Constrictibacter sp. MBR-5: one gene and its partner. The protein of the gene in region 1 interacts with the protein of each later gene in a pairwise test. Links are inferred from orthologs where the notes say so. Each region holds a gene or a part of one and is shown on either strand. Other genes may lie near its edges.

Region 1 (3,414 bases):
CAACGTGTTGAAGAGCAGCCTCGTGGCGGATGATTTTGTGATTTGAGACCGTGTCGCCGGCGACCGCAGAGGTGCGGCCGGTGATGCTCTCGCCGTTGATGGCGAACGGCATTCGTGTCGCTATGCTCCGCCCATGTCCGAGCCGTTCCTGTCCAGCAATCCCGAATTCGACCTGATCGGCTACTGCGAACACATAATGCCCGACGGCCGCCGCTGCCGACACTCCGCTCAAATCGACCGCGCCGCCATGCTCGTCCGCTTCGGCGACATGCCGAGGTCCGAGTTTGCCCGCCGCATGCGCTGCCCGGCCGGCCATCGAGGCGGGTCGGTGCGTCTGGGGATCAGGGGAGACAGCGGATCGCCGTGGGAGGCGTGGCCGGTGCAATCTGGCCAGGAAATCCCCAAAGCGTAAATTGGGGATGCGGTAGAACCGAGGATTCCCGCGGGCTTGCAACGAACCGCGCCACTGCTCCCAAAGCAGACGCGCTACCAGCCTGCGCTACACCCCGCCCGTCACAGCGGCTCCTAGCACGCCGGCGTTCGTTTGCAAACGATGCTGCGACTGGATGGATCCTTCAGCCGCCGTTAACCGCGGATTTACCTCGTCGCGCAAGGATCGTCGGCATCCTGTAAGGGAGTGTGCCGATGATCGCCATGCGTTATGTGCAGCCACCCGTGTCGCTCCTCAAGGAGATCTCGGCCGTCCAGAACCAGGATATCTCGCTCGACGTCTACTGTTCGGAGCAGCGGCTTCTCCGCGACTTCTTCTGGCTGCGGCTGCGCCTGCTCACGGCGCTGATCCGGTGGATGAAGCCCGCGACGCGACGCTGCCTGGATTTCGGCGGCGGAAGCGGGGTGTTCGCGGCGAGCCTGTCGACCGGATTCAACCGCGTGACGCTGATCGACCAGAATACCGACGAGGCCCGCGATCTCGTCCGTAAGCTCGGCATCCGCAATGTCGACCTGGTGGGCGCCAACATATTCGACCACGACTTCGCGCCGGGGACGTTCGATGCGGTCACGGCGGCCGATGTGCTCGAACATTTCGTCGATCCGCGAGAGCCGATTGCCCGTATTCGCCGCTGGATTGCCGACGATGGGGTCCTGTTCACGTCGCTCCCCACCGAGAACGCCTGCTACCGGGTCCTCCGCCTGATCTTCCGCAAGCAGAAGCCCGTGGATCACTACCACTCCGCCGCCGAAGTCGAGGCCTTGCTGCGTGCCGGCGGCTTCCGGAAGGTGATGGGCCTGTATCACCCGCTGTTGCTGCCCGTGTTTCCGCTCTTCCGGATCAGCGCGTGGCGCAAGGTCTGACCGTTCATTGGCCGCCGGCGCAGTCGAGCAGCGGCCCGAGCTGCCCGATCCGGGTGGAGATGACGTTCGCCCGCCGGGAGATGTAGCCGGTCGGTTTGCCGGCCGACCAGCGGCGCGGGTTGGGCAGCACTGCCGCCAGCAGCGATGCCTCGCGCCGCGTCAGGTCGGCTGCAGCCTTGCCGAAATGCGCCTGCGCCGCCGCCTCCGCGCCATAGATGCCGTGCCCCCATTCCGCGACGTTCAGATAGACCTCCAGGACCCGCCGCTTCGGCCATTGCAGTTCGATCAGCATCGTGAACCAGGCCTCGACCGCCTTCCGGACCATCGTGCGGCCCGGCCAGAGGAAGACGTTCTTTGCCGTTTGCATGCTGATCGTGCTGGCGCCGCGGAACGAATCCCCGCTGCGGTAGTCGTCGTAGGCGTCGCGCAGTGCCCCCCAGTCGAAGCCGGCGTGTTCGCAGAAGCGGTTGTCCTCGGCGGCGATGACGGCGGCGCGCAGGTCCGGCGCGATCCGCTCCATCGGCACCCAGTCGTGATCGATGCCCTCGCCCTCGACGAGGCGGATGATCATCAGCGGGGTGAACGGTGGCGGGACGATTCGGTAGATCAGGATCGTCGCCGGCGGGCCGAGCAATGCCACGAGCGCGGCGATGCCGAGCCAGCGGCGCAGCGGTGCGCGCCATGCCCGCAGGCGGCCGCTCGCGGGCGCCGCCTTGGCCGCCCGCGCCTTTGCGGACGGCGTCTTCATGCGCGACGGGGGATGGTGCGGCCGGGATCCGGCCCGTTGACGATCTTTTGACATTTGCAGGCGAAGCTAGATAGCGGCCAGGGGCCGACGCAAGGCGCAACGAAGATTTGAGCGTCTGCCGGTGTTCGTCGAACAGAAGGCTCTAAGGTGACAAAGGACCGCGTCGAACGGCTCCTCGCGGATTTGTCGGCACGGTCGCGGACCGAGACGGCATCGATCGTTGCCGCCGAACTGTCGTCTGGCCGCTTGAGCGACGCCGAACGGCAGATCGCGCTCGACATCGTGGCGGTGCTGGCCCAGGACGCCATCCAGACGGTTCGCGAGGCGCTCGCCGAACATCTGAAATCCTGCCCGTTTCTGCCACGCGAACTCGCGCTCACCTTCGCGCACGACATCGCCACGGTGGCCGTGCCGGTTCTCCGCTGCACCGAAGTGCTGCGCGACGAGGATCTGATCGCCATCATCCACGCCGGCAATGTCGCCAAGCAGATCGCCATAGCCGGCCGCAGCTCCGTACCGGAGGCGGTGTGCCATGCGCTCATCGCGACCTGCGACAGAGCCGTCGTGAAAACCACGGTCGGAAATCTCGGGGCGCAGTTGGGCGAGGGCGCGATGCACCGCGTCGTCGAGCAGTTCTCGCATGATCCGGCGATCCAGCGCCTGCTGATCGACCGTCCGGCGCTGCCGATCACCGTCGCCCAACGTCTCGTCGAATGCGCTGCGGACGATCTGCGGGCGCGACTGATGTTGCGGCATCGCCTGCCGCCGGCCCTGTTCGAAGAACTGATGATGCACGGCCGGGACCGGGCCTTCTCCAGCATGATCGCCGACGTTCCGGAGGAGCAGACGGAGGCCTTGGCACGCAGCCTGTCCGAGCGCGCCATGCTGCCGCCATTGCTGCTGTTGCGCTGCCTCTGCGACGGCAGCATCGCCTTCGTCGAGGCGAGCTTCGCCGTTCTCGCCGGGCTTCCGATCGATCGCGCAAGGATACTCATCCACGACCAGGGGCCGCTGGGGTTCCAGGCGATCTATCGCAGGGCGGGCCTGCCTGACGTTCTGCTCCCCGCCTTTCGCGCCACGGTCACGGTGCGGAAGGGCGTGGAGGAGGGGGCGGAAGACCTGATCCTCGAACGCATCCTCGATCACTACCCGGGGCTCCACGCGGCGGACCTGGAGCAGGCGCTGGCGCAACTCTGGCGCGTGCTCATCCCCGACGCCACCGCGTTGCCGCCCCCGGCGCTTCCCTGAGCTTTCCTCGCTGCCGGCTGCGGCCTAAGATCCGATCCCTCGACGGATTAGGACCAATGCGGCGCACGCGACTGGCAATCACGGCTCTCCTCCTGCTGGCGGCA
Region 2 (3,256 bases), on another replicon or contig:
GGCCGTCTAGCCGTAGTCGCCTTCCATTCCCTGGAAGACCGTGTCGCCAAGGACTTCCTTCGCCGCCGCAGTGGCAGCGAGCCTCGCGGTTCGCGGCATGTGCCCGCTGACGCGGAACGTCTCGCACCGACGTTCCGCGTTCTGACGCGCCGCCCCACCGTGCCGACGGCCGAAGAAATCCGGAACAATCCGCGTGCCCGCTCAGCACGGCTGCGGGTGGCGGAGCGGACGGATGCCGCGGCTTGGAGCGATTCGATATGATATGGCGCACCACAGCCCTTTGCCTTCTTCTCGCCGCCGCGGGGGGCAGTGCACTGCTCGTCGTCACCCGAGAGGTTCGCGAGAGGGAGCGGGTCTACGCCCAACTCCAAGCTCAGATCAGCGCCGCTCGTGAAGCGAGCCACGTACTTCGAGCGGAGTGGGCTTACCTGAATCGCCTCGAGCGCGTTCGGGAGCTCAGCGCAATCCATCTCGGCATGGATGCGGCATCACCGGACCGCATTGTTCGCTTCGAAGACCTACCGTTGCGGCAGGCCGAGCGTGCACCGGAACTTTTGGCGGACAACAGAACCAGCAGCAAGGAGTTGATGATCGTACGCGCGGAGAGGAGGCAAGTCCGATGAGGCTTTGGCCGTTCTCCGAAGTCGAAGAAGCGATGCGCGCCCCCTTGCCGCAAGTCGTCTCCGGCGATGGCTTCCTTCGCGGCCAGATCGATGGGCGGATGAAGGCCGCCCTCGAGACGGGCCGCAATCGCTTGGTTCTAGGGGGATCGCTGTTCCTCGTCGCGTTCCTCGCCATCGGGGTCCGCTTGGTGGATCTCGCCCTGCAGCGGCCGGCAGATGCCGCCGGTCCGGCGGTGGCCGCAGTCTCGGATCGCCTCTCCGTCAAACGCGCCGACATTGTCGATCGTAACGGCGTATTGATGGCATCGAGCCTCACGACGCCTTCACTATACGCAAATCCACGCGAGGTTCGAAAAGTCCTCGATTCGGCGACTGCAGCCCGCCAGATCGTCAAATTGCTGCCGGACCTGAACGAAAGCGAAGTTCGCGCGAAGCTGGAACTGGACCGCGCCTTTATCTGGCTGCGCCGAGGCCTGACTCCGAATCAGCAAATCACGATAAACAATGCCGGTATTCCTGGACTCTACTTTCAGCGCGAGGAACGCCGGATCTACCCGCAGGGCCCTCTGGCAGCCCACATCCTGGGCTTCACGGGAATGGATAACGAGGGTCTGGCCGGCGTCGAGAAGTATCAAGACGACCTGCTGCTGAACACGCGCCAGCCACTGAAGCTCTCGATCGATATGCGGGTGCAGCACGTGCTGCATTCGGAACTAGCCCGCAGCATGGCGAAGTTCTCGGCTGTCGGTGCCGCCGGCATGATCGTCGACGCTCGAAACGGCGAAACCATCGCGATGGTCTCCCTGCCGGACTACGATCCGAACACCCGAAGCGCGGCAAGCGACGATGCGATGTTCAATCGCAACACGCTCGGCGTGTACGAAATGGGCTCCACGTTCAAGTTGTTCACGGCGGCGATGGCGCTGGACGCGGGCGTGACCTCGCTGAAAGGAGGTTACGACGCCTCGCAACCGATCCGAATCGGACGCTTCACGATCACCGACTATCACGCGAAGGCACGATGGCTGAGCGTGCCGGAGATCATGATCTACTCGTCCAACATCGGTTCGGTAAAGATGGCGCTCGATGCCGGGACGGATCGGCAACGTGCCTTTCTGCAGAAGATCGGCATGCTCAGCGCGCCGTCGTTTGAGCTGCCAGAAGTTGGCTCCCCGCTGGTGCCCTCGCCATGGCGCGAGATCAACACCATGACCATCGCATTCGGCCATGGTCTCTCGGTCAGCCCCCTCCAACTCGTGAGTGGGGTTTCGGCATTGGTAAACGGCGGCCTGCTGTACCCGCCGACATTGCTGCGGCGCCCGAGCGACGCCCCTCCCGACGGGACAAGGGTCGTCTCGGAGAGAGTGTCGGACCAGATGCGCTGGCTGATGCGACAGATCGTTACGGAAGGCACGGGCAGGAACGCCGACACGCAGGCTTATCCTGTTGGTGGCAAGACAGGCACCGCGGAGAAGGTCGGCGGCAAGGGATACAAACGAAAGGCGCTCGTATCGTCGTTCGTCGGCGCATTCCCGATCGACGACCCAAAATTCGTCATACTTGCGATGCTCGATGAGCCGCAGGGAACCAAAGATACCTACGGCTACGCGACCGGTGGCTGGGTGGCGGCGCCGGTTGTGAAGGCGGTCGTCAGCCAAGCTGGCGCTTTGCTCGGTCTCCCACCCCGGACCCAACCCCAACAAGACCACCGTGTGGTTGAGGCTAGCACCTCAGTCCGCCGGACAGTCACGCAGTGAGGACATGATCGCGGCTCGCCTGAACCTCGAGACTCGCTCGTCACATCCCGTCGGGAAGTTCGCTGGCCTGACCAGCGACTCCCGCGAGGTGCGCCCGGGGTTCCTGTTCGCCGCTCTCTCGGGGGCTCGTGCGAACGGGGCCGATTTCATTTCTGATGCGATCGAACGGGGCGCATCAGCGATCCTGGCGTCCCCCGGCACCGTGAGCGCCAACACGCTCGGTGGCGCGACATTGATTGAGGATCCGCGGCCGCGGCATCGTTTCGCGATGATGGCCGCAGAGTTCTATGGTCGGCAGCCGCGTACGCTTGTTGCCGTCACGGGCACGAACGGGAAGTCGTCTGTCGTCGATTTCACACGGCAAATCTGGCAGCGCCTTGGGCGCCCTGCCGCGAGCATCGGAACCCTCGGCGCTATCGGCGACGGCTTTCTCAGACCCGTTGCACTGACGACACCGGATCCCGTCACTCTATATCGAACGGTCGGCCAGATTGCGGCGATGGGCCTAGACCATCTGGCTGTCGAGGCATCGAGCCACGGACTGAGCCAGCATAGGTTGGACGGACTCCGCCTCACCGCTGCAGCCTTCACCAGCTTTTCGCGAGATCACCTCGACTACCACGGAAGCCTGCCCGCCTATCTCGAAGCGAAGCTGCAGCTTTTCAGGGATTTGCTGCCGCCCGGTGCGCCCGCACTGATCAATGCGGACAGTACCACCTCTGAGCTTGTGATTGAGGCCTGCCGGCAACGGCGTCAGCACGTCGTGACCTATGGTCGAAAAGGCCTATGGCTGAAGCTGGAAGGGGCGGAAGTAGACCACGATGGACAGGTTCTGCAGCTGAAAGCTTTTGGGCGCAGCTACCGGCTGCGATTGCC

Evidence for each region.
Region 2: the proteins of mtgA (region 1) and ABIE65_RS18910 interact in binary tests that used the Escherichia coli proteins (3 or more experiments, as listed by UniProt). The link is inferred for Constrictibacter sp. MBR-5 from one-to-one orthologs.

Annotation. Positions count from the first base shown.
Region 1 is NZ_JBEPTK010000002.1:608,260-611,673, forward strand. The notes cover bases 191-3,110. They hold mtgA (monofunctional biosynthetic peptidoglycan transglycosylase), read right to left. Parts: upstream 2,063-3,110; coding sequence 1,319-2,062; downstream 191-1,318. Other genes in these bases: ABIE65_RS06850 (hypothetical protein), read left to right, coding at 191-412; ABIE65_RS06855 (class I SAM-dependent methyltransferase), read left to right, coding at 646-1,314; ABIE65_RS06865 (DUF2336 domain-containing protein), read left to right, coding at 2,210-3,110. Outside these bases: ABIE65_RS06845 (pectate lyase), read left to right, coding at 1-46; more of ABIE65_RS06850, read left to right, coding at 134-190; more of ABIE65_RS06865, read left to right, coding at 3,111-3,310; ABIE65_RS06870 (hypothetical protein), read left to right, coding at 3,367-3,414. UniProt on the Escherichia coli protein: Peptidoglycan polymerase that catalyzes glycan chain elongation from lipid-linked precursors. May play a role in peptidoglycan assembly during cell division in collaboration with other cell division proteins.
Region 2 is NZ_JBEPTK010000010.1:63,211-66,466, forward strand. Bases 1-2,999 are described here. They hold ABIE65_RS18910 (peptidoglycan D,D-transpeptidase FtsI family protein), read left to right. Parts: upstream 1-619; coding sequence 620-2,380; downstream 2,381-2,999. Other genes in these bases: rsmH (16S rRNA (cytosine(1402)-N(4))-methyltransferase RsmH), read left to right, coding at 1-261; ftsL (cell division protein FtsL), read left to right, coding at 258-623; ABIE65_RS18915 (UDP-N-acetylmuramoyl-L-alanyl-D-glutamate--2,6-diaminopimelate ligase), read left to right, coding at 2,385-2,999. Outside these bases: more of ABIE65_RS18915, read left to right, coding at 3,000-3,256. UniProt on the Escherichia coli protein: Essential cell division protein that catalyzes cross-linking of the peptidoglycan cell wall at the division septum. Required for localization of FtsN.